Regions from separate parts of the Cutibacterium avidum 44067 genome, predicted to be linked through region 3. Evidence: riboswitches for the same ligand, from Rfam matches in the RefSeq annotation. Region 3 holds a riboswitch; each other region holds the start of a gene.
The links. A riboswitch is a leader RNA that binds a small molecule or an ion and turns the genes downstream of it on or off. The one in region 3 is predicted to bind cobalamin.
Positions count from the first base shown of each region.

Region 1: it holds a riboswitch for cobalamin, as region 3 does, so the genes downstream of both, PALO_RS07575 (ABC transporter substrate-binding protein) here and cobO (cob(I)yrinic acid a,c-diamide adenosyltransferase) in region 3, are expected to answer to the same signal.
Region 2: it holds a riboswitch for cobalamin, as region 3 does, so the genes downstream of both, PALO_RS04860 (FecCD family ABC transporter permease) here and cobO (cob(I)yrinic acid a,c-diamide adenosyltransferase) in region 3, are expected to answer to the same signal.

Region 1 covers NC_021064.1:1,653,121-1,661,171, reverse strand. The annotation lists gene PALO_RS07585 (zinc ribbon domain-containing protein) at 1-630, shown strand, start outside; RNA gene rnpB (RNase P RNA component class A) at 691-1,072, shown strand; gene PALO_RS07580 (hypothetical protein) at 1,089-1,289, shown strand; cobalamin riboswitch at 1,324-1,509, shown strand; gene PALO_RS07575 (ABC transporter substrate-binding protein) at 1,551-2,564, shown strand; gene PALO_RS07570 (FecCD family ABC transporter permease) at 2,561-3,595, shown strand; gene PALO_RS07565 (ABC transporter ATP-binding protein) at 3,592-4,386, shown strand; gene PALO_RS07560 ((2Fe-2S) ferredoxin domain-containing protein) at 4,383-5,015, shown strand; gene PALO_RS07555 (YbdD/YjiX family protein) at 5,038-5,253, opposite strand; gene PALO_RS07550 (carbon starvation CstA family protein) at 5,250-7,523, opposite strand; gene PALO_RS12595 (hypothetical protein) at 7,958-8,051, shown strand, end outside.
Region 2 covers NC_021064.1:1,059,773-1,067,823, reverse strand. The annotation lists gene lpdA (dihydrolipoyl dehydrogenase) at 1-1,184, shown strand, start outside; gene PALO_RS04875 (hypothetical protein) at 1,371-2,000, opposite strand; gene PALO_RS04870 (hypothetical protein) at 2,007-2,573, opposite strand; gene PALO_RS04865 (hypothetical protein) at 2,631-3,929, opposite strand; cobalamin riboswitch at 4,483-4,603, shown strand; gene PALO_RS04860 (FecCD family ABC transporter permease) at 4,765-5,784, shown strand; gene PALO_RS04855 (ABC transporter ATP-binding protein) at 5,781-6,614, shown strand; gene PALO_RS04850 (ABC transporter substrate-binding protein) at 6,611-7,663, shown strand; gene PALO_RS04845 (YagU family protein) at 7,732-8,051, opposite strand, start outside.
Region 3 covers NC_021064.1:1,846,405-1,854,455, forward strand. The annotation lists gene cobBC (bifunctional hydrogenobyrinic acid a,c-diamide synthase/histidinol phosphate aminotransferase CobBC) at 1-2,149, opposite strand, end outside; gene cobO (cob(I)yrinic acid a,c-diamide adenosyltransferase) at 2,149-2,763, opposite strand; cobalamin riboswitch at 2,804-2,940, opposite strand; gene cbiT (precorrin-6Y C5,15-methyltransferase (decarboxylating) subunit CbiT) at 2,964-3,560, shown strand; gene PALO_RS08520 (DUF4118 domain-containing protein) at 3,601-4,290, opposite strand; gene PALO_RS08525 (energy-coupling factor ABC transporter ATP-binding protein) at 4,358-5,191, opposite strand; gene cbiQ (cobalt ECF transporter T component CbiQ) at 5,188-6,033, opposite strand; gene PALO_RS08535 (energy-coupling factor ABC transporter substrate-binding protein) at 6,030-6,464, opposite strand; gene PALO_RS08540 (energy-coupling factor ABC transporter permease) at 6,457-7,140, opposite strand; gene PALO_RS08545 (precorrin-8X methylmutase) at 7,433-8,051, shown strand, end outside.

The sequences.
Region 1 (8,051 bases), 190 kb from region 3:
CTCAAGGACCTCGCGGTCCAGCGCAGGGCCCTTGCCGAGGAGGTCGTCGCCAAGTCGACCGCGCTGTCGGACGCCAAGATGGAACAGGAGCGCATCGAGGGTGACCTCGAGCCGGCCCGTGCCCGCATGGATCGCAATCAGAAGACCGTCGATTCCGGTTCCGTCACCGACCACAAGGCCTTGAAGGGGCTGACCGAGGAGATCGAGCATCTCGGGCGACGCATCAGCCTGCTGGAGGACGCCGAGCTCGACGCCATGCAGGCCGTCGAGGACGCCGAAGCCGCTCACTCCGACGCGGATCGTCGTCGTATCGAGCTGGATGGGCACATCCGCACCGTCCTCGCGTCTCGCGATGCCGGTCTCAAGGGGATCGACGACGAGCTGGTCGAGTTGTGCCGGTCTCGCGAGACCCAGGCGGGTGGTGTCCCGGCTGATCTCCTCAAGCTCTACGAGATGCTGCGCGAGCGCACCGGGATGGGATGTGCCAAGCTCGTCCACGGGGTGTGTGAGGGATGTGGCATTGCTGCGAATCCGGCCGACCTGCGCACCTATGCCGCAGCCGCCGAGGACGATGTCGTGCGTTGCGAGGAGTGCGACCGGATTTTGGTGCGCACCGAGGAGTCCTTCTGAGAATTGCGCCGTTGCCCGTGTGGCGACGATGCGGCAATGACCGTAGAATCGACGGTCGGACGAGCCATCCGGGTGATCGCGGCAGTCTTGAGCTGTCGAGGAAAGTCCGGGCTCCACAGAGCAGGGTGGTGGGTAACGCCCACCCGGGGTGACCCGCGGGACAGTGCCACAGAAAACAAACTGCCGGCTTTCGGGCCGGTGAGGGTGAAACGGCGGGGTAAGGGCCCACCGCGTCATCGGTGACGGTGACGGCACGGCAAACCCCACTTGGAGCAAGGCCAAGAAGACCGTGAGGTCGCGGACGTGTTCGAGGGCTGCTCGCCCGAGCGTCCGGGTAGGCTGCGCAGCCGAAAGGCTGGAGGATGCCAGCAATGGCGTTCACAGATGGATGATCACCGGCCCTGAGGGGCCACAGAACCCGGCTTACAGGATGGCTCGTCCCTCCTATCATCAGGTCCATGAAGTTCGGAATTCGTACTCCCAGCCTGTCCAGAACCATCTCGGCCAGGACGCGTGGTCGAGTCACGAGGACCGTCAAGCGCACCCTCATCCCCGGTTACGGCCGTAAGGGAATGGGCTGGCTGCGAGATCCACGTCGAGCCGCCTACAACAAGGTTTACCGGAAGACGACGATGCGTTTCGGTGACCTGTTCAAGTGAGGTAACCCCTTGGAGGAAAACATACGAAGGGGATGCTAACATGCTCACGTCAGGTTGCTGGTGACCCCACCAGCGCTGGAATCCGGTGAGAAGCCGGAGCTGACGCGCAGCGGTATGACTGATCTGCCCCGGCGAACGCCACTGGTGCCATGAGCACTGGGAAGGAGCCGGGAACGGAGACGAGGTCGAGCCCGAAGACCACCTGACGCCGTCCTGTCGGTACCCGGTCGCGCACGCCGAACACAGAAAGCTGGCTTCCTCATGCCCGTCACCCCGTCATCCCTTCGCCGCGTCCTCGTGGCATCGGTGGTTCCCGCCGTCCTGCTCGCCGGCTGTGCCGGTGCCCCCAAGGACTCCGCCTCATCGTCGTCCCCCTCGGTCTCAGCGTCGGCTTCTGGTCCGATCACCATCACCAACTGCGGACAGCAGGTCACCCTCGACAAACCAGCCACGAGGGCAGTGACCCTCAATCAGGGAGCCACTGAGGACGTGCTGGCCATCGGCGGTGAGTCCAAGCTCGTCGGCACCGCCTACCTTGACAGTGGGATCCCGGCGAAGTGGAAGAAGGCCTATGACTCGGTCAAGGTGCTCTCCAAGGAGTACCCGTCCAAGGAGACCTTCCTGGCCGCCAAGCCTGATCTGGCGCTGTCCTCGTATTCCAGCGCTTTCACGGACAAGGCCGTCGGCACGCGTGATGAGCTGAAGAAACAGGGAATTGCCACCTACATCAGCCCCTTCGGCTGCCCCAAGGGCACGCCCTCGGCCGAAACCACCTGGGAAAATGTCTGGAAGGAAATGACCGAGGTGGGGACTCTCATCGGCGTCAAGGATGCGGCTGACAAGGCCATTTCCGAGCAGCGCGATGCCCTCAAGGAGGTCACCGGGAACAAGCACGGCACCGGGACGTCGATCGTCTGGTTCGACTCGGGAGACAAGACCCCGTTCATCGGCGCCGGACATGGCGGACCCCAGCTCCTCATGGACGCTGTCGGTGCCAAGAACCTCTTCGCCCATCTCGACGGCGGTTGGGCAGACGGCTCCTGGGAGAAGATCGTCGCATCCAACCCTGACGTCATCGTGGTCGCCGATGCCAGTTGGTCCACGGCGACGTCGAAGATCGACTACATGAGGAAGGACCCCGTCCTCAGCCAGATGAAGGCCGTCAAGGAGAACAAATTCGTCACCGTGCCGTTCTCCCAGAGCACCCCTGGTGCCGAACTCGTGGACGGTGCGAAGACCCTCAATGACGGTCTGGCGAAGATCACCGGCAAGTGAGTCGTCAGCGTAGTTGGCTGATCACCGGCATCCTCGCCATGGCCTTGGTCGGCAGTGTCCTCGTGGTGCTCGGGACCGGGGCGGTACACGTTCCTGTCCATGACGTCGCGAGGGTGGTGGCCCGACGATTCCGCCTCATCGAGGGCGCCGACGTCACCGTTCTCGATGATCAGATCGTGTGGCAGCTGCGGGCTCCGCGCGTCATCGGATCGATGGCCGTCGGCGCTTTGCTGGCGATGTGCGGCGCGGTACTGCAGACCCTGACCGGTAATGACCTGGCCGATCCCTATCTGCTCGGCATCTCCAGTGGAGCCTCGGTGGGTGCGGTCTTCGTCCTCATCATCGGAATCTCCAGCACTCTGGGGCAGTCCGTCCTCATGACACTGGCCTCCTTCGGTGGGGCGGTCGGGGCCCTGACCATGGTGCTGGCCATGGCCACTGGCAAGTCCGGGGAGTTACCCGCCAGCCGGACCATCCTGGCCGGGGTGGCCGTCGGACAGTTGTGCGGCGCGGCGGTGTCCATGATGATCATGGTGTGTGGTGAGTCGAACGCCGCTCGATCAGCCCTGTCGTGGACCCTCGGGTCGTTCACCGGTGTGAGATGGGGATCGACGATCACCCTGGCCGTCGCCACCGTTCCGGCCCTCATCGCCGGGATGGCATTGTGCCACACCCTTGACGCCTTCGCCTTCGGTGACGTCAGCGCGATGTCCCTGGGAGTACCGGTCAACACCGTGCGCTGGATGATCATGGTTGGCACCGCCCTGCTGACCGCTCTCAGCGTGGCCTTCGTCGGTCCCATCGGATTCGTCGGGCTGACGGTCCCACACATCGTGAGGTTCTGGACCGGGCCACGACACGCCCGGCTGCTACCGGTGTCGGCCCTCGTCGGAGCCCTGCTCATGGTGTGGTCTGACACCGCAGCGAGATGCCTGCGCCCTGACACCGAGATTCCCGTCGGGGTCATCACTGCGGCCGTCGGAGCCCCGGTGCTGGTCGTCCTGCTGCGTCGACAGGCGTCTCGATCATGAGTGCCGGGACAGCAGCAACGTTGCGAGCTGAGGATCTTGGTTGGACGGTCGACGGGACGATGATCCTGTCCGGGGTCGACGTGGAGATTCGGCCAGAGGTCATGACGATGGTCATCGGGCTGAACGGATCCGGGAAGACGACCCTGTTGCACCTGCTGGCCGGGTTGCGGAAGCCAAGCGCGGGGCGGGTGTGGTTGGGGGAGCGTGATCTCTCCGGGATCGGGGCCAAGGAGCGCTCCCGGGTGATGGCCCTTCTCGAGCAGAGTCCTTCGGCTCACGTGGAACTGACGGTGCGTGACGTCGTCCAGCTCGGACGCATTCCCCATCTGGGAGGCTGGGGGATCGGCAATCTCAGTCGCCGAAGAGGGCGTGACGGAGATGTCGTCGAGAACGCGATGGCGTCAACCGGAGTTGCTGATCTTGCTGACCGGGCATGGTCGTCCCTCTCGGGAGGGGAGAGGCAGCGTGTTCAGTTGGCCCGAGCTCTCGCCCAGGATCCTGAGATCCTGCTCCTGGACGAACCCACGAATCATCTCGACCTGCGTCACCAGATTGACCTGTTGGAGAGAGTGCGTGGGCTTGGTCTGACAACGGTGACCGTCATCCATGATCTTGACCTGGCCGCCGCTTACGCGGATGACCTCGTCGTGCTGGACTCGGGCCGGATGGTCGCAGCAGGATCGGCCGCCGAGGTACTGACTCCTGACCTCGTCCGAGAGCATTTCGGGGTCGACGGCGAGGTTTGGTCAGATTTCAGACGTGGATTCACCTGGCGGGGATTGCAGCTATGACGACGCGCATCGCGGTCTCGCTGCGCTGGGAGGATTCCTCTGACGCGGTCAGCGCAGAAGCGGTGGCCCGTCACGTGGATGCCGACCGGAACGCATGTCTGCAGGGTCCTGGACCGGCGCTCGTAGATGTCCTCGACGCCGCTGACGACGACCGGGTCGAGCTCGTCGGATGGAGTTGCGATGACGGACCGGTGCCGCTGTCCTGGCTTCGTCGCGTCGCCGGCCAGTGGGTCCGTGTCCATGAGAACGGACCCACCGTCGTCGTGCATGTCGGGGTTGTACGTCCTGACCAGGAGTTCACCGGCGAGTGGCGAATCGTGACCGGGGCCGAAGCGCCGTTGCACAACCCTGCCTGGCAGGAATTCCCCTCCTTCCGACACCATCTGCTCACCTGCCGAGGACCTCGCTGCAGCGCAGCCGGCGCCGCCGACCTGCATGCACGCCTGCAGGAGAAGCTGGCGCAGTCACACGCCTTGGACACAGAGGTTCTCGTCACGGTGACGGGGTGCATGTATCCGTGCAACCACGCCCCACTCATCGTGGTCTGGCCGGACGGCAGATGCATTCAGTTGACCGAGGACAACCTTGACCGCATCGTGTCAGAACTGACCGGGTCTTCCCGTCACTGACGGGAAGACCCGGTGATAGGGGTCAGCAGCATCGTGCCTGGGGATTGCGGTCCTGACGGTCGCACTGGTCGCGCCAGAATGCCTTCTCCGGCATCGGCTCATGACCCGTGCGTCGACACCACTCGAGGTAGTTGTCGTAGGCGTCAGCTCCGGTGACGCCGCGCACCCACCACCGCAGTGACGACCACCATCGTCGCCACAGTGGATCGGTGGGCAGATGCCGTGGTGCGGCGCTCACGCGCGTTCCTGGTGAACGTGCTCCAGGTCAAGCTCGGGATGAGTCTCGTAGAACTCGTCCCACTCGGCCTGAAGGTCCTTCTCGGCCTTGCTGGCGATGAGGCCACTGGGGGCGAAGAGGTGCGACGGCTTGGCCGGATCCTCGGTGTTGATGATGTTGTGGCCTCGCAGTGCCTGAACGGTGCGGATGCAGGCCGCGATCATGACGATGAGGGCACAGACGACGAAGATGATCGACATCGTCCCCTGGATGGCGGTGTTGCCGACGACGGTGTGCATCTCGTCAATGTCCTTGGCCTGACCCAGCGAGGTCTTGCCAGCGGAGATGGCCCGCTTGTACGTCATGTGGTTGGCCCAGTAACCGATCTTCGGGTCGGGGGAGAAGATCTTCAGCCAGGAGCCGTACACCGTGATGACGGCGGTGAAGAGCATCGGCACGAAGATGATGAGCAACCGCCACTTGTGACCGGCTCGGGCGAAGACCACCAGGCAGATCGACAGGGCGACGGCTGCCAACAACTGGTTCGCGATGCCGAACAACGGGAAGAGGGTGTTGATGCCGCCCAGCGGGTCATTGACACCCATGAGCAGAATCGATCCCCAACCGGCAACCATGATCGCGGTGGTGAGCCAGGATCCGACCTTCCAGGAGTGGTCCGTGAGGCGGGGCCAGAAGTTGCCCAGGGCGTCCGAGAGCATGAACCGGGCGACGCGAGTACCCGCGTCGACCGAGGTGAGGATGAACAGTGCCTCGAACATGATCGCGAAGTGGTACCAGAAGCTCATCATGGCCTGACCACCGAAGAGCTGATGCATGATCGTCGCGAGGCCCACGGCGAGGGTTGGTGCGCCACCGGTACGGCTGATGATCGACGTCTCGCCGACAAGTTTGGCCGTCGTCGTCAGGGCGTTGGCATCGGTGTGCACACCGGACAAACCGAGTGAGTTGACGTAGGCCACTGCGCTCTGGACGGTGTTGCCCGTCGCCCCGGCGGGGGAGTTCATGGCGAAGTAGATGCCACGGTCCACTGACAGGGCCGCCACCAGAGCCATGATCGCGACGAAGGACTCCATGAGCATGCCGCCGTAACCGATGAGGCGGGCCTGGGACTCCTTCTCGATGAGCTTCGGGGTGGTGCCCGAGGAGATCGTCGCGTGGAATCCCGACAAGGCGCCACATGCGATCGTCACGAAGAGGAAGGGGAACAACTTTCCGGAGAAGACCGGACCGGTACCGGTGTGTGCGTAGACCGTCATGGCCGGGACGGTGATGACCGGACGGACGATGACGATCGAGACGGCCAGCATCGCGATGACGCCAACCTTCATGAAGGTTGACAGGTAGTCACGGGGAGCCAGCAGCATCCAGACGGGAAGCACTGCGGCGATGAATCCGTAAAGGATGATGGCCCAGGCCAGAAACGGCTTGCTCAGATGGAGTGCGCTGGAGATGGCGGTGTTCTCGATCCAGGCTCCCGAGGCGATGGCCAGCACCAGCAGGACGATGCCGATGAGGGAGACCTCGAGCACCTTGCCAGGGCGCAGGTAACGCAGGTAGAAGCCCATGAGAAGCGCGATCGGAATCGTCAGACCGACGCTCCACACTCCCCAGGACGAGGCGGCCAGGGAGTTGACGACGACCATGGCCAGGATGGCCACGATGATGAGCATGATCGTCAGGGTGGCGACGAGGGCGGCGATGCCACCGAAGCGTCCCAGTTCGTCCTTGGCCATCTGACCGAGGGATCGTCCGCCCCGTCGCATGGAGATGACGAGGACGAGGTAGTCCTGCACAGCCCCAGCAAGGATGACGCCCACGATGATCCAGATCGTGCTCGGCAGGTAGCCCATCTGAGCCGACAGCACCGGCCCGACGAGAGGGCCGGCGCCCGCGATGGCGGCGAAGTGATGGCCGTAGAGGATGCGGCGATCCGTGGGCACGAAATCCCGGCCGTTGTAGTCATACTCGGCCGGGGTGGCCCGGTCGTCGTCGGGATGGACGAGTTTGTCCTGGATGTACGTGGCGTAGAACCGGTAGCCGATGAAGTACGAGCCGACGGCGGCGAAGACGAACCAGATGCCGTTGACGGTTTCACCCCGTCGCACGGCTAGCATCCACCAACCGAGGCCGGCAATCGCAGAGATGAGAATCCAGACGACCACGCGTAGTGGCGTCCATTGCTGCTGGCGTGACCGCTCTTCGGCAGACAGACTGACGGCTGGCATACCTTCGGGAATATCTGATTGTTGATGAGGTGGGACGGTTCCCATGGTGACCTCCAGTTGTCATTCAGCCCGATCGCGCGGCGCGACAATGCGGTGAAACCGTGCGACGAGGCCGTGGGATGGTGAGTGAGGATAGTGCCGCCTATCCCTTGGCTCGGCGCATCCGTTGGCGTGGCTACGCCCACCATCTTCTGCTACCGCGGGGTCACTCCGGGACTGGAAACGACAACTAGCTGGTGGCGTCGTCGCTGTGTCATGGCCGCGAGCGCCTTCAGACAAGGTGGCATTTGAGACCCAATCTCACAATGTGGTATGTTCTGCTAAGGCTCGCAGGTGCGGGCTGCATCAAACCTTGGAGAAGAGGGCCCATGCGCATGCGAATGTGTTGTTGTCGCTGAGACGCGACTCCAACCCACGCATGTCTTACCCACGCAGGTCTGTTCCTGTCCCTTCCTAACCACCAAGGAGTATCCGTGAGCATGTCCGAAACGGACGCCGCGCCTGATGTCCCTGTCGCCGGTGATCTTCTGCCGGGCGATAGGCTCTCCTCGATCGGCGACGAGACCACTTCGG
Region 2 (8,051 bases), 790 kb from region 3:
GCGACATCTCCGTCGACTTCGGCAAGGCCTACAGCCGGTCGCGTGAGGTGTCCGACCGGATGGTCAAGGGTGTCCACTACCTCATGAAGAAGAACAAGATCACCGAGTTTTCCGGGTGGGGCGAGTTCACCGGGCCCAAGTCCGTCGTCGTCAAGGACGGGCAGGGTCAGGTGTCCGACGAGATCACCTTCGACAACTGCATCATCGCCGCTGGGTCCACCGTCAAGACCTTGCCGGGAACCCAGCTGTCGGACCGCGTCGTCACCTACAAGGAGCAGATCCTCTCCGACGAGGTCCCCGGATCGATCATCATCGCTGGTTCTGGCGCCATCGGCACCGAGTTCGCCTACGTCCTGGCCAACTACGGTGCCCAGGTCACCATCGTCGAGTACCTTGACCGGATGGTCCCCAACGAGGATCCCGAGGTCTCCAAGGAACTCACCAGGGCCTACAAGAAGCTCGGCGTCAAGGTCATGGCCGGCACCAAGGTCGAGTCGATCGACGACTCGGGAGACAAGGTCAAGGTCACGGTGAGTCCGGCCAAGGGTGGCGAGTCCACCGTGCTCGAGGCCGACCGAGTCCTGCAGGCCGTCGGCTTCGCCCCGCGGGTCGAGGGGTACGGCCTGGAGACCACCGGCGTCAAGCTCACCGAACGCGGCGCCATCGAGATCGACGACTTCATGCGCACCAGCGTCCCGGGCATTTACGCCATCGGTGACTGCACGGCCAAGCTCATGCTGGCCCACACCGCCGAGGCCCAGGGCGTCGTCGCCGCCGAGACCATCGCCGGGGCGCAGACCATGCCCATCAACTACGCCATGATCCCTCGGGTCACCTATTGTCAGCCGCAGGTCGCCACCTTCGGCTACTCCGAGGCCCAGGCCAAGGAACAGGGCTACGACGTCAAGGTGTCACGGTTCCCGTTCTCGGCCAACGGCAAGGCCTGGGGCATGGGTGACGGGTCCGGCTTCGTCAAGGTCGTCGCCGACGCCCGTCACAACGAGCTGCTGGGATCCACCATCATCGGACACGACGTGTCCGAGCTCATCCCGGCCCTCACCGTGGCACAGATGTGGGATATCACCACTGACGAGGTCGCCCGCAACATCTTCCCGCATCCGTCCCTGTCGGAGGCCCTCAAGGATGCTGTCGAGGGTATCGGCGGAGAGATGATCAACATCTGACGTTCTCATGTATGGCTTGAGGCGGGGTCCTGGTGACGGGGCCCCGCCTCGGCGTCTGGGCCACTAGCCCCGGTGTTGCCAACACAGAGCGGGTTCGAAGACGCGAATGGCGGGCAGGAGACCCACGACGAAGACGGATCGAGGGGCCGCAGATGACCGCGGCCCCTCGATCTCTGGTATCCGGTGTCAGTACGAGAGGTCCTCGTACTCCGGGTTGTCGATCTGGAGTTCGGCGTACCGGCTCTCGGGGGCCGAGACGTGGTACGGGCGACCCGTGGCCTGCCAGCTGAGGTTCGGCGCACAATGGACGTTCTGGGCATCGGCGTCGAGGATGATGAATCCCCAGGCCAGACGTCCTTCCTTGCCGGCGGGCAGGGTGTAGGGCCCGACGACCTGCTTGAGCGACCAGTGGACCTCGTTGACGTAGGTGAACCCGAAGGTCTGCGTCATGATCTTGGCCAGGTCACCCTGACCGGCAACCTTTGCGCTGACCTGGAGGGTCTGGGTGCGCGACTGTTTCACCTTCGTCGAGACGGGCACTGCATTGGCAGTGTTGTTCGCGACGCTGGAGGCGTCGGTCTGCTTGAACCAACGCTTCTTGGCCGTCAGGTAGGTGCCGTTCTCACCGGGGGTCGAGCACTCGGTTCCCGGCTCGTAGTCGGAGTTCCACCGTTGCGGCAGCTCGAACTGGGTGGGGTCACTGGCGGAGGCCGACTCGACCGCATGGGCGTCGGAGACGGCGAACGGGGCCACTGACAGGGCAGCCGCCGCCGCGAGTGTGACCCCGCGACGCACCTGGTGTGTCAGGAATCCCATGGGCGATCAGGCCTCGAGGGAGGGGTCGTTGTCGCGGGTGCTGATGGCGATGTGACGCTCCTTCGGAAGGCTCGCGGTGAACTCACCACCGTTGGCCTTCCAGGTGTGATCGGTGCCGCAGACGGTGTGCTGGCCACGGAAGTCCGAGACGACCCATCCGGCACGCAGGACCGCGGTCTTGCCCGGAGCCAGGTTGTACGGGCCGACGGTGTCGCCGACCTCGTAGGACTGGCTGTCGGTGTAGCTCGTCGAGAAGGTGACGTGGATGAGGTCGAGGATCGGGAAGTCGACCCCGGCCGAGACGTTCCAGGTCTTCGTCTTGGTCTCGGTGATGGTCCGGGTGATGGGCAGCGGCTCGTCGTTGTAGTTCGAGATGGTCCACGTGCCGGCCGAGCCGTCGAAGTAGCTACGGGTCCGGGTGATGGTCTGGCCGGTCTCACCGATGTTGGCGCAGGAGGCGCCGATCGTCGTGGGGTTGGCGGCCTGGGCCGGGGCGGCGGCCTGGGCCGGAACGACCGTGAAAGCGGCCGAGGCGGCGAGGGCTGCGGGAACGGCAAGCAGTCGGGTGATCATGAGTGTTCTCCTTCGTGGTCGGGATTGACGGTGGTCGTGGTGTTGAGGACGCCGAGATCAGCGATCTGACTGAGTCGGCAGGGGAACCTGGCGGTACTTGTCGGGAGTGACGTCAATCTTGCGAACGCTGCCGTCCCGGGAGGTGACGGTGGCCTCGGCCCAGAAACCGCTTGGCGCCGAGGCGGTGCCGTAGTTCGACACCAAGCTGTACTTTCCGTCTCTGCCGCAGTGGATCTCGCGATAGTTCACGCGGGTCATCGTCGTGCCATAGGTGACGCGCACGCGCTCACCGGGCTGCAGGTGTACCGCACCAAGGGCGGTTCCGACGGGCATGTAGGCACGGTTGGTGGCCCCGACGCTGCCAAGCCATCCTGCCGGCAGGCGGCCGTAGCGACCCATCCAGTTGGCGTACCCGTTGTACTGGGCACCCACGACGAAGTCGGTCACCGGGTGGTAGTCGTAGGGGGCCTTCGACCAGTTGAGGAAGTCCGTCGAGTAGCCGGGCTTGCGGTAGGTGGGCTGGATCGACGAGATGTCGTAGGGGTACCACGCGATGTCGCGGGCACGGCAGGTCTGACCCTTCGCCGGCCAGGACGGATCCTTCTGCGGAGCGACGGCGGGCTCGACGACGTGGTCGGTCGGCTTCGCCACGGACTCCAGGCTGGGGCCCGACATGGCGGTGTAGGCGTCCGATCCCATCGGCTTGCTGTTGGCACCCGCGTGGCGCGACGGGATCTGCATCGCCAGATCCGAGATGGAGCCGTCGGCGTGGATGAGGTAGACGAAGGCGTATCGCTCGGCCGGACCGGTGCCGCGAATGACGTTAGCGCCGTTGGAGTTCTGTAGGACGCCGTCGCGGCAGGTGACGAACATCGAGACGAAGTCCTTTTCGAGGACGCCGTATTCGACGCGGATCGACTCACCCGGCTTGAGCTTAACGGGACCGACGGTCTCACCCTCGACCCAGCCATTGGACAGCTTGAGGCCGATGTCAGACTTGGCGGTGGTGTTCCATCCGGAGGGGAGCTTCGCCGCCGAGGTCGCCGAAATGGCGTGGTTGCTCTCAGTTTCGATCGTGCCGGTGTACGGCACGACCTGATCGGTGCGGTTGGTGAACTGGATCGTGCCGTCGCTGAGGTAGCGTCGTCCCGTCTCACCGTAATGCCACTCGGGGTATCCCTGGGCGTGGGCGGAGGCATCCGTGCACGACTCATAGAGGTGCGCGATCGGATAGCCCTGCGGCTTGGGTGGAATGACGGCGTGAGCCGCCGGCACCTGCATCATGGCAGACACTGCGAGGACTGCCGAGGCAGCCGCCGCGAGGACTCTGCGCCCTGGACGTCTCTTCAAGGGCATGGCTTTTTCATACTCCTCACGGATTCGCATCCATAGGAATTGACGTGCTTCACAGAGCCCCTGTGGAAGTCGATGCACGCCCCTGTCAAGGAGAAGATGCACGCCCCTGTCAAGGAGAAGATGCACGCCCCTGTCAAGGAGAATAGGCAACCACCCCGGGAGGATCTGCGATCCAATGCTAGCGACGCGGAGGTTCAATTCGCAAAGGGCGGCGATCTGGAATATCCAGTAATGACGCGGTTGTGAACAGGACATGAACCCGTGATGACGAGCATGTGATCGGACACCGAACTGGGACAATGGCCCCCAGGCAGCAACAAGACCACTGAAACCCGTCGACAGCCTTTGTTTCATCTCGTGGATACATACCGAGTCTGCACGTCGCCTTTCCGGGCCGCCACCACTGCATGACCTCGCCTGTAGACAGTGTACGAGTGAGACATCCGCCACTTCTGGGACATGTCGCTCGGGATGGAGATTTCGATTCTCGGGGCGGGTTCATGAATGAGTGGGACGATTCACCACCTGCGTGGTACGGTGCGTCTCGCCGGTCAGGGAACCTGGTGCGAATCCAGGACTGACGCGCAGCGGTGTGGGTGATGGCTCGCCGCGAGCCCACTGGGTGGAGACACCTGGGAAGGGGACGAGCCGCGCGACCCCGAGCCCGAAAACCTCCCGGCGAATGCAGCCGCCGTACGCCTCGCGAGATGGGCGTCAACCGCCAGGAGTTCCTTTGCCACATGTCCGCCATCGAGACACCCATCCCTGCGCTTCGCCCGGGCAACGGCAACTGTCGGACGGATCGACGTCATCGCGGGCCCACGAGGATCACCGGTTGCCCGCCGGGCCCGTACTGCTGGTCCTGGCGGTTGCCCTCATCCTGAGCGTCGTGCTCTCGCTGGCCTTCGGCACGATCCGGCTGCCCATCGAACAGGCGTGGCACGTCCTGGATGTACACGTGCGCGGAGGCAGCGTCGAGGCCACCGTGGACCAGATCGTGTGGGGGTTGCGACTTCCACGAACGGTGCTGGCCGTCGTCGCCGGGGCCGGACTGTCCGTCGGCGGCGCCGTCATGCAGACCTTGGTACGCAACCCGTTGGCCGATCCCTACATGCTCGGGGTCTCGGCAGGGGCCAGCGTCGGGGCGACAGCCGTCATCACCACGGGAACGCTGGCGGCCTTCGGCGTGTACTCGCTGTACCTGGGTGCCCTTCTCGGTGCCCTCGTCGCGACCGCGGCCGTGTTCGGCATCGCCATGGCCCAGGGAGGTCTGAGCCCCTTGCGGCTCGTCCTCACCGGTGTCGTCATGTCCTCAGCCTTCAGCGCGATGTCGAGCTTCCTGGTCTTCCACAGCAACGACCCGAAATCGGCCCAGTCCGTCCTCTTCTGGCTGTTGGGCAGCGTGGCAGGCGCCTCTTGGCAGACCCTCGTGCCGACGGCGGTGGTGGTCGTCGTCACCCTGCTGTTGCTCATGATTGGATCCAGGTGGCTCGACGCGCTAGCAGCAGGCCCGGAACTCGCCTCCTCGCTCGGGGTTCCGGTCACCGGCCTGAGAGTCGCCCTTTTCATCGTCCAGGCCATCCTCGTGAGCGCGATCGTCGCGGTCTCCGGCGGCATCGGATTCGTGGGCCTCGTCATTCCCCACCTCACCAGGCTCCTCGTGGGACCGCGCCATCGCGTCGTCCTGCCGGTCAGCGCTCTGTTCGGCGCACTCTTCCTCGTGTGGGTCGACGTCCTCTCCCGGGTGGCAAGCCGCCCGCAGGAGACTCCGTTGAGCATCGTCACAGGTCTGCTAGGCGCCCCGGTGTTCCTACTACTGCTGGGACGGCGCCACTACCAGTACGCGGGGGCATGATGGGCACCCGACTGACCACACGACGTCTCGCGGCGCAGGTCGAGGGGCGAACCATCGTCCGAGACGTCGATCTGGACTTCGAGCCCGGTACCGTCACGGCCATCATCGGGCTCAACGGTTCGGGCAAGTCGACCCTGCTGCGTGCCATCGCCGGAATCAGCCGGCCGGCCGCCGGAGACGTGTTCCTCGACGATGTCCCCCTCCGACGTCTCTCGGCCAGACAACGCGCACGCCAGGTGTCCTTCGTCGCCCAGGAGGACTCACCACCTGGTGACCTGCTCGTGCGTGAACTCGTCGCCCTGGGACGTACCCCTTATGGACGGCCGTGGGACCACGGCGGTGAGGACGAGCATCGCATCGTCATGGAATCACTAGACCGGGTCGACATGTCCGACTACGCCGATCGGCCCTGCTCACGACTGTCCGGTGGAGAGCGCCGTCGAGTCATGCTGGCCCGTGGGCTGGCCCAGCGCACTCCCATACTCATGCTGGATGAACCGACCAACCACCTGGACCTGGCCCAGCAGCATCACCTGCTCGCACTCATCCGTGACCTCGACCAGACCGTCGTCGTGGCGATCCATGACCTCACGTTGACCGAGCGGTACGCCGATCACGTCGCCGTTCTCGCAGGGGGACGCGTGCTCACCCAGGGTCCACCACATGACGTGTTCACCCGTGGCGAGGTGAGCAAGGCATTCGGCATGAGGCTCACGCGCCACGTCGACCCCATCACGGGCCTATCCCATCTTCTCTGTGACCCGGCGAGCCCCGGCCCGTTGTGTCACACCCATCCCACTGACACATCCCGACCGGAAGGCACCTCATGACCCGATCACCACTCATCGTCGCCGGCGCGGCCGCCCTCACGAGTTGCGCCCACGTGACCCACACGAGTTCCTCGATCTCGAGCGGCTCCGGTCCCTCGACGGTCACCATCACCAACTGTGGTGCTCGCCGAGCCTTCCCCTCCCATGCGCGACGAGTGTTCGTCAACGACAGCAACATGGTCGCGATGATGTTGTCGATCGGCGCCGGCGACCAGATCGTCGCGGCGACGGGGATCAAGGGCCAGACCGATGCCTTGGCGAAGGTTTACGGCCACCGGGCGGTGTCGGCCCTGCCCGACAGTGACGGCTCCTACCCGACGCTCGAACAGGTTCTGGGCGCGCGACCCGACGTCATGCTCGCCGGGTACGGATATGGATACGGTGAAAGCACCCATCTCACTCCCGAGGAGCTGCGCGCACGGGGCATCAGTGCCTACGTGTTGTCGGAGAGTTGCCGTGCGAAGAGCGATGACAAGGCTCGCGGAGTCATGGATCCCTGGACGGCCCTGCGGTCGGATCTGAGCAACCTGGGCGCCGTCACAGGGCACACCCAGGAGGCCCGGAGGGTCGTCAAGGACATCGACACGCGACGTCGGGCTCTGGCCCGAGCCCCTCAGGCATCGACCAAGCCGACGGTGCTCATGGTCGACAGCGGCGACACCGGCAGCGTGTTCACCAGTGGGCGCTACGGCGGCCCTGAAGGCATCATCAAGGCGGCGGGTGCCGTGAGCGCCACCACGGACGTGGCCAACACGTGGACGACGATCTCGTGGGAGAAGATCGCGCAGACCCGACCCGACGTCATTGTCTTCGACGACTACCCCGGCCAGACGATGGCCCAGAAGGTCGCCCTGCTCGAGGCCAATCCGGCCACGAAGAACCTTCCTGCCGTGAAGAACCGCCGGTTCGTCAACATCGCGTACCCGGCGTGGACCAGTAGTCCACTCAACGTCGATGCTGCCGAGACACTGCGACAGTCCTTGGAGAAGTACCGCTTGGTCCCCGCGTCAGGGATCAAGCCGCGGCACGACGTGACCGCTCGCGGCTGAGCCCCCGCTCGACGATCGCCCACCTTCACACGGTCGTCGAGCGGACCAGTGCGGATCCACATCCGATGTCAGTTACCTCCAAGTGCAGGGAGCGGAACCTCGGCATCAGGCTCTCCGGTGATGCGGTTGCGCAGGTCACGCCGGGTGAGCTCGATGACCCACATCCAGAACACGTGCCCGAAGGACTCGCTGAGGTGCTCGTCGAAGGGCTGGTGCCAGGGGGCGGGAACGGTGCCCATGGCTGGCATGAGGATGAGATGGAAGAGCACCCAGATGGCCAAGCCGAACACCGCGCCCTGCCACAGCTTGACGCGAGGGTGCTTCTCGGCCAGCAGCGCGTACACGACGGCGAAGAAGATCGAGAACCCGAAGTGGACGATGAAGCTCA
Region 3 (8,051 bases):
CGCGCAGCTGGTTGCGGAACCGAGACGCTTCCTCGGAGGTACAAGCGACCATGGCCGCGACGGCCGGGGTGGACACCGACCACGGGGTCTGGTGAGCCGCCAGACGTGAGATGAGTCGCGGATCCCCGACGACGTATCCGGCACGGACTCCGGCCAGGCCGTAGGTCTTCGTCAGGGAGCGCAGCACCAGCAGGTCGTCCATGTCATTGCCGATGAGGGACTGGGACTCGTCAGTGGCGTCCATGAAGGCTTCGTCGACGACGAGGATCCGACCCGGGCGGCGCAGGGTCAGCAGGTCGGACGCCGGGTGCAGCCGACCGGTGGGGTTCGTGGGATTACCGACGATGACGAGGTCGGCATCCTCCGGGACGAGGGCCGGGTCCAGTGCGAACCCGTCGGAGGCATTGAGGATGACTCGGTCGACGTCTATCCCGGCTGATCTCAGAGCTGCCTCCGGCTCGGTGAACTGAGGATGGATGACCGCGGCGTGGTGCGGCTGCGTGGTCGCAATGAGAGGAAAGGCCTCGGCGGCTCCGGAGGTGGGCAGAACCATGTCGATTCCCACACCTTGCATGGTGGCCAGGGCCTCCCGGGCCGGGGTGGCGTCAGGATAACGCGCCCAGTCGTGCTCGGTGGAGGTGATTGCGTCACGAAGCCACTGCGGTGGCTCGGGGACGCGGACGTTGACGGCCAGGTCAACCAGACCGTCGGCAATGTCGCTGTCCCCGTGGTGATTGAGGTCAGGCTCGGCATCCTGGGCCCCTCTCCCCTCGTGGAACCTCGCCACCTCACGGGCAAACCACGCCGCCTGGGAGGGCTGACCGGCCCAGTGCAGGTGCAGGTAGGAGGCCTGCACGGTGGGACGCCCCAGAGCAGCAGGGTCTCCCAGAGCTCCCTCGGCACGATCGGTGCCGTCGGGCATGGTGATGTGCCACGCCGGGTCGACGTCAGCCAATGGCGTCGTCGTGGTGCGGTGGAATTCGTGGCCGACGACGCTGATGGAGTTGCGGGTGGCGACCCGGTATCCCATCGTCAGTCTCGTCGCCATCGCCGCGTCCATCGGAAGGACGCCGGCCATGTCTCGCCCGTCGAGGTGGCGGCAGAGGTAGAGAAGCCCGGCGCACTCCGCGACGATCGGCATCCCGGCCTCGGCATGGGCGCGGACATCTGCCGCGAGCTCGGTGTTGTCCTCCAAATCCGTGGCGTGCATCTCCGGGAATCCACCGCCCAGGTACAGGCCCTGAATGCCGTCCGGAAGACGTCGATCGGTGAGGGGATCGACGTCAACGACCCGGAACCCGGCCGCCCGCAACATCTCGGTGGTCTCGGGGTAACGGAAGGTGAAGGCTCGCCCCGCGAAGATTCCGACCACCGGCGGCTCGTCGAAGGAATGGCCTTGCCAGCCAGCTGATTGCAGAGCAGCTCGCGGATCCCAAGGCTCGACGTCGAGGTCGGGAGCGGAATCGGCCAGGTCCATGACGGCGTCGAGATCGACGTGTTCGGCGATGAGATCACCCAGGCCGGCGACCTTGGAGGCGGAGTCCTCCCACTCCCCCGCCGGGACCAGACCCAGGTGGCGAGAGGGCACGAAGATCGACTCGGTGCGCGGAATCCGTCCCAGCACCGGGATGCCGAGTCGGTCGAGTCCGCGCACGACCTCGGCACCATGACGAGGAGAGGCGACCCGGTTGAGGATCACACCGGCGATCGTGACATTCGGATCAAACGTCGCCAGACCTGCCACCACTGCGGCGTGGGTGAGGGACGCATGAGCGGTGTCGACGACCACGACCACCGGGGTCTGGGTCGAGGTGGCGATCTCGGCGCTGGACCCGCGTCCGGTCCCGAGCTGGCCGTCGAAGAGGCCCATCACTCCCTCGATGACCGCAATGTCCGCCGCATCGGGGGTGACGAAACCATGGGCCAGCAGCGGGGCCATGAGCTCGTCACCACACATGACGGAGTCCAGGTTGCGGCCCGGACGACCACTGGCCATCGAGTGGTAACCGGGATCGATGTAATCCGGCCCAACCTTGAACGGCGCCACCGTCCGGCCAGTGGCACGCAGGGCTGCCATGAGACCGGTCGCTACGGTCGTCTTGCCGCCTCCCGACGCCGGGGCGGCGATGAGGATTCGTGGAATGCGCATCACCATTCGATCCCCGCCTGACCACGCTGACCGGCGTCGAAGGGGTGCTTGATCTTGGTCATCTCGGTGACGAGATCTGCGGCCTCGACGAGGGCTGCCGGGGCCCGACGGCCGGTGATGACGACGTGCTGGGTGCCGGGTCGGTTGACCAGTGTGTCGACGACCTCGTCGACATCGAGCCATCCCCAGTCCAGCGGGTAGGTGAACTCGTCAAGAAGGTAGAAGTCAAGCGCCTCGCTGGCCAGGAGCTCCGACACGTGTCGCCATCCCTCGCGGGCAGCGGCCTCGGGGTCATCGGCGGCATCGAAGGACCGTGCCCAGGACCATCCGGTCCCCATGACCTCCCATGTGACGGGCCCGCCGACGCCGGTCTCCTCGTGGAGTTTCCCGAGAGCTTGCAGGGCGTCCTGCTCGCCGACATGCCAACGTCCGGACTTCACGAACTGGAAGACGCCGACCCTCCACCCTTGGTTCCAGGCGCGCAGGGCGGTGCCCATCGCCGCTGTCGTCTTGCCCTTGCCCTCGCCGGTGTTCACCGCAAGAACTGGCCGTAACCGTCGCTGTCTGGTGGACAGTCCGTCGTCTGGTGTGGCGCCACTGCGCGCGTGCGGCATGAACGACCTCCTTGCGGGTCCGCGCCCGTCGGGTCACGGGACTTCCGTAACCTGACCCGCAGGATCGACCTGGCTCGCGCTGAGGCGCTCACAGTGGCGGGACCGCTCCGGATTCACACCGGATTCCTCCCCGAGGGCCATAGTCGATTGTGTCACACGGGTCGGGTTGTCCTCACCCGGCACTGCCCTAAGCTTCCCTCATGACCCATGATCCTGACGCCACCCTCCTCGGACGCACGCCTGGCCTCGACGAGACGCACTTCGCTCATGACGGCCTCATCACCAAACATCCGGTGAGGGCCGTCGCTCTGGCAGCGTTGCGACCCATGCCGGGCCAGCTGCTGTGGGACCTCGGCACCGGCGCCGGGTCGATCGGTGTCGAGTGGTGTCGCACTGATCCGACCTGCCGAGCCATCGGGGTGGAGCGCAAGGCAGAACGGGCCGCCAATGCCCGCACGAATGCCGCAGAACTCACTCTGCCCGGCCAGTTCGAGGTCATCGACGCCGACCTCACCAAGGGGCTGCCGGAGGGACTGCCCGACCCGGATGCCATCTTCATCGGCGGCGGGGCGACGGAAACTCTCGTCACCCAGTGTCGACCGCGTCTGCCCATCGGGGGACGGCTCGTCGTCCATGGGGTGACGATGGAGGCCGAGATGCTCGTGGAATCCTTGCACCGGGACCTAGGCGGCGACCTCATGAGGTTCGGCGTCGAGACCGCCGACAGCATCGGCCGACTGCGGGGCTGGAGACCGGCCCGCACCGTCGTGGCGTGGACCTGGCAGCACACTGAGTGACGACGAGCCACCCAGTGTGCACAGTTGTCTGATCCTGGACTCAGCTGATCTGGGAGGCCAGCAGGCAGGCAGCCCGCATCTGCTCGGCGGTGGGGCGCACATGGCGAGACGCCGCCGAGACTCGGATGTAGCCACCGGTCGCCGGGAAGCAGATGAACCGGTCGGTGGGAAAACCAACCCGGGAAGGATCCTCCAGCCCGACATCCGTGCGCATGGTGGTCGAGTTCTGGACGACGGCCTCCCCGGCCGGCGGATTGCCGTCCACCCACACACCTGCCTCAGCCCCGACGAGACTGGCGAGTTTCTGAGCGATGTCGTCATGGCTCAGCCCGCCTGAGCGAGCATCGAGTGCCGAGGCAACATATCCCTGGCGCTGCTCGGCCAGGTCCGAGGCCGTCAGAGCCCAGCGCGAGATACCGGCGATCGCGGCACCGACTGCGAGAAGAACGATCGTCACCTCGATGTCAGGGCGAGAGGCGATCTTCATGCTCCGGTACGGGAATGTCAGGAAGAAGTCGAAACTGAGAGCGCTGACCACGATGACCAGCGCGTCAACGAGCCAGGATCCTCTCAGACAGAAGAAGACGATGACGAGAACGAGTACGAGGGCGGCTGCGGGTGCGACGAAGACGTCGATGAGGGCGCTCAACACCGCGCAGACGGCGATCGGTACGACAACCGCGCCAATGATCAGCGCAGTACTCGACGATGACCTGTTCATGACGACCATCGAACCACCGCAGCGGTCACCCCATCAAACGTGACTCATGTCGCTGGTGTCACGAGGCAACACGGCGTCACCGTGAAGTGCTCGGCGGCCGGTGTGACAGGATCGCGACGACCTCACTCATCGTGCGGGGACGCTCGTCTATGCCAAGGCGTCGGACCAGCTCGAGGGGCCACGGCAAGTGCAGATGAGCCCTCTCCACCATGGTCACATTGGCGAGCAACTCGTCGATCGGCCCCTGCCGCACTCCACCGTCGACGACGATGAGAGCCTCGTCGGCCCAGGCCAGAGCCAGGTCGACGTCATGGGTGGCCATCGCCACAGTCGTACCGTGGTCACGCAGACGGTCCAATGCCTCCAGCATCTTGGTGACGCCAACCGGGTCGAGTCCGGCGGTGGGCTCGTCAAGGAGAAGCAGATCCGGGCGCATGGCGACGGCACCGGCGACAGCAATCCTCTTGCGTTCACCATAGGACAGCTGGTGCGTGGCACGCTCGGCAAGATGGCTGGCCCCGAGCAGCTGCAGGGCCTCGGCGACGCGATCGCGCACCTCCGCCACGTCCAGCCCCATGTTCATCGGGCCGAAGGAGACGTCCTGGCTCACGTCAGCGCTGAAGAGTTGGTCGTCGGGGTCCTGGAGGACGAGCTGAACCGCCCGACGGTGCTCACGAAGCTGGGTGCGCCCGTGACCGAGCACGGTGCCACCCCTCTTGACCTTGCCCTTGACGGGTTTGAGGGAGCCCGACAAGCAACGCATCAGCGTCGTCTTGCCCGATCCGTTTGCTCCCAGAATCGCCACCCGAACTCCAGCACGAAAGGTGACGTTGACGTCGGTGAGCACCATGGGCCGGCCAGGGTGGGTGGCGTACAGGTGCTCGGTCGACAGTAGGACCTCGTCACTCATCTGAAAATCCTTCCGGTCGTCGACCAGCTGATCGCCCAGACTGCGGCGATGACGACGACGACGATGATTTTGAAACGCGCTGATCCGACGCGTTTGACGGGCAGGGTCACCAAGGCGGACTCGAATCCTCGGTTGACCAGGCCGTCGTTGAGGCGGTTGGCCCTTGTCCAGGCGCGAATACCCACCGATCCCAGCAGCGCGGCGGTGTTGTTCATGCGCCGGTTGAACCCGCCAAATCTCCCCTCCGGGGCGTCACCAAGGCGGGCGTGCTGAGCTTCGCTGGCCGTGACCAGGGTGTCGAGCAGCACGAAGATGAGTCGGTAGGTCAAGGAGGCGATCTCGAGCAACGGATCGGGGATGTGGAACTTTCGCATCCAGGTGAGCAGGTCAACCATGGGAGTGGTGACGGCCAGCACCATGAGGGTGAGCGTGCCACAGACGCCGTGCTCCACCAAGGACATTGCCTGGGCGGTGGAGACCGGACCGATACTGAATACCCCGGAATGCCACCAGACCGTTCCCGCCGGGCTGGAACCGAGGCTGATGAGGACGGAGATCCCGCCGAAGAAGAGGAAGACGATCGGGGCAGCCATCGCCTGCCACAGCACTCGCCCCTGGATGCGCGCCGGACCGAGGATGACGATCATGCTGACGATCCCGGCCAACAGCGCCCCCGGCCAGATGCCGGAGCCCACGACCGGGCTGACCAACGACGACGCCTCCATCGACGGGGTGCACAGTGAGGTCAGGAGGAGAGCCGTCGACAGGGCGACTTTCTCCCCGACCGAACGACGCCGCCAGGGAGAGTCCCAGGCGGCGTCGTCGAGAGAGGTGATCGTCATGACTTGGCGGAGGCAGTCGCTTCCGACGAGGTGACGGCGGCCTCGGGCACGTCGTCGACACTGTGCAGATCGGAGGCGTCCTCAGCCTCCTCGCGGCCCTTCTTCTTGCCGGCCATACGGCCCAGGGCGTAGCCAGCAACGCCGGCACCCAGGGCAGCCTGCAGAGCGAACAGGCCGGACTCGACCTCACCGGAGTTCGGCTCGAAGATCGGCTCGATCCATTTCTTGGCACCGGCTTGCTCGGCAGCCTCGGCGGCAGCGTCGTCAGTCCCCCCGAATCCTTCCTCGTCGCCGCTGGTCTTCTTGCCACCGAGGATCATGCTCATGATGAACAGGGCGATCAGAAGGATGATGATGACCGGAGCCACCCACTTGTTGTTTCCGGTCAGCGAGTTGTCCTGACGGACCTTTGCAACGGTGTTCTCAGGCATGGGACACCTCCGGGGTACGAGCGAGGACACCGAGCTGCTGGAGCTGCGGAGCGGCGACCTTGGCGAGGAAACGGAACAGCAGGATGCCAAGCAGACCCTCAGCGATGGCCAGCGGGATCTGGGTCCAGGCGAAGATGGTCAAGAACTTGCCGACGGCTCCCCAGAAGCCACCGGTCGGATCCGGGAAGGCGAAGGCGAGCTGGAAGCTGGTCACAACGTAGGTGATGAAGTCCGCGAAGACCATGCAGAGGAAGATCGCCAATGCGTCCGGACCATGACATTTCTTGGTGAGTTTGTAGAAGGCGTAACCGGCCCACGGTCCGGCGATGCCCATCGAGAACGTGTTGGCGCCCAGGGTCGAGATGCCACCGTGAGCCAGCAGCAGAGCCTGGAAGATCAATACGATCATCCCCAAGAACGCCATGACCGGTGGTTTGAACAGGGCTGCACCGACGCCGGTTCCCGTGGGGTGGGACGACGAGCCGGTGACGCTGGGTAGCTTGATGGCGGAGAGAACGAAGGTAAAGGCGCCGGCAGTCGCGAGCAGGAGCTTGTTCTCGGGATGCTCCTTAACCTCTTTGACGACTCGATAGCCGCCATGGATGACGAATGGCGCAGCAGCTGCATACCACACTGCGCACTGAGCTGGTGAGAGAACGCCCTCAGCAATGTGCATGAGGTGTCATCTCCTTTCTCGGGATTCGCGTCCCGTTCTGGAAAGGCCTGATGCGCGTAGCAGATCTGACTTCCGACCCTCGAGGGATCGTTCACAGTGGCGCGTCCGTGTCGGCATTTCCCGGCTTCAACCACGTCATCAGGGCATTCTTGAGTTGTGTCCTGGACAGTGAAACACAGCTGTCCCGGGGTTGCATCCAAGGATGGCCTAGCAATGGTAACGCACCATGTGCGCGACGTGCAGTGTTAGCATCCCGACGTCATCACACCTTGTCATCGTCAGGAGCACAGCCGTGGCCCACGAGTACGTCAACAACGGATCCGACATCTACCGCGAGTCCTTCCGCATCATCCGATCTGAGGCGGACCTCGATCGCTTCCCCGCCGACGTCGAAGGTGTCGTCGTCCGAATGATTCACGCTGCCGCCGACCCCGCCATCGCCGATGACATCGCTTTCACCCCCGGCGTCGTCACTGCGGCTCGCAAGGCCCTGCGCGCTGGCGCTCCAATCCTGTGTGATTCCTCGATGACCGCCACCGGGATCATCCGGTCTCGTCTCCCCCGTGACAACGAGACGATCTGCTACATCAAGGATCCCCGACTGGCCGACATCGCCAAGGCCAAGAACATGACGAAAACCTGCGCCGCGGTGGACCTGTGGGCCGAGGAGGGCAAGCTCGACGGGGCCATCGTCGCCATCGGCAACGCCCCGACCGCCTTGTACCGGGTGCTCGAGGTGTGCGAGGAGACGGGGGCCCGCCCGGCGGCTGTCGTCGGTATCCCCGTTGGTTTTGTCGGTGCGGCCGAGTCCAAGCAGGCTCTCGTCGATTCCACGCTGGGACTGGACTACCTCACCTTGCTGGGACGACGCGGTGGCTCGGCCATCGCAGTGGCTGCCGTCAACGCCATCG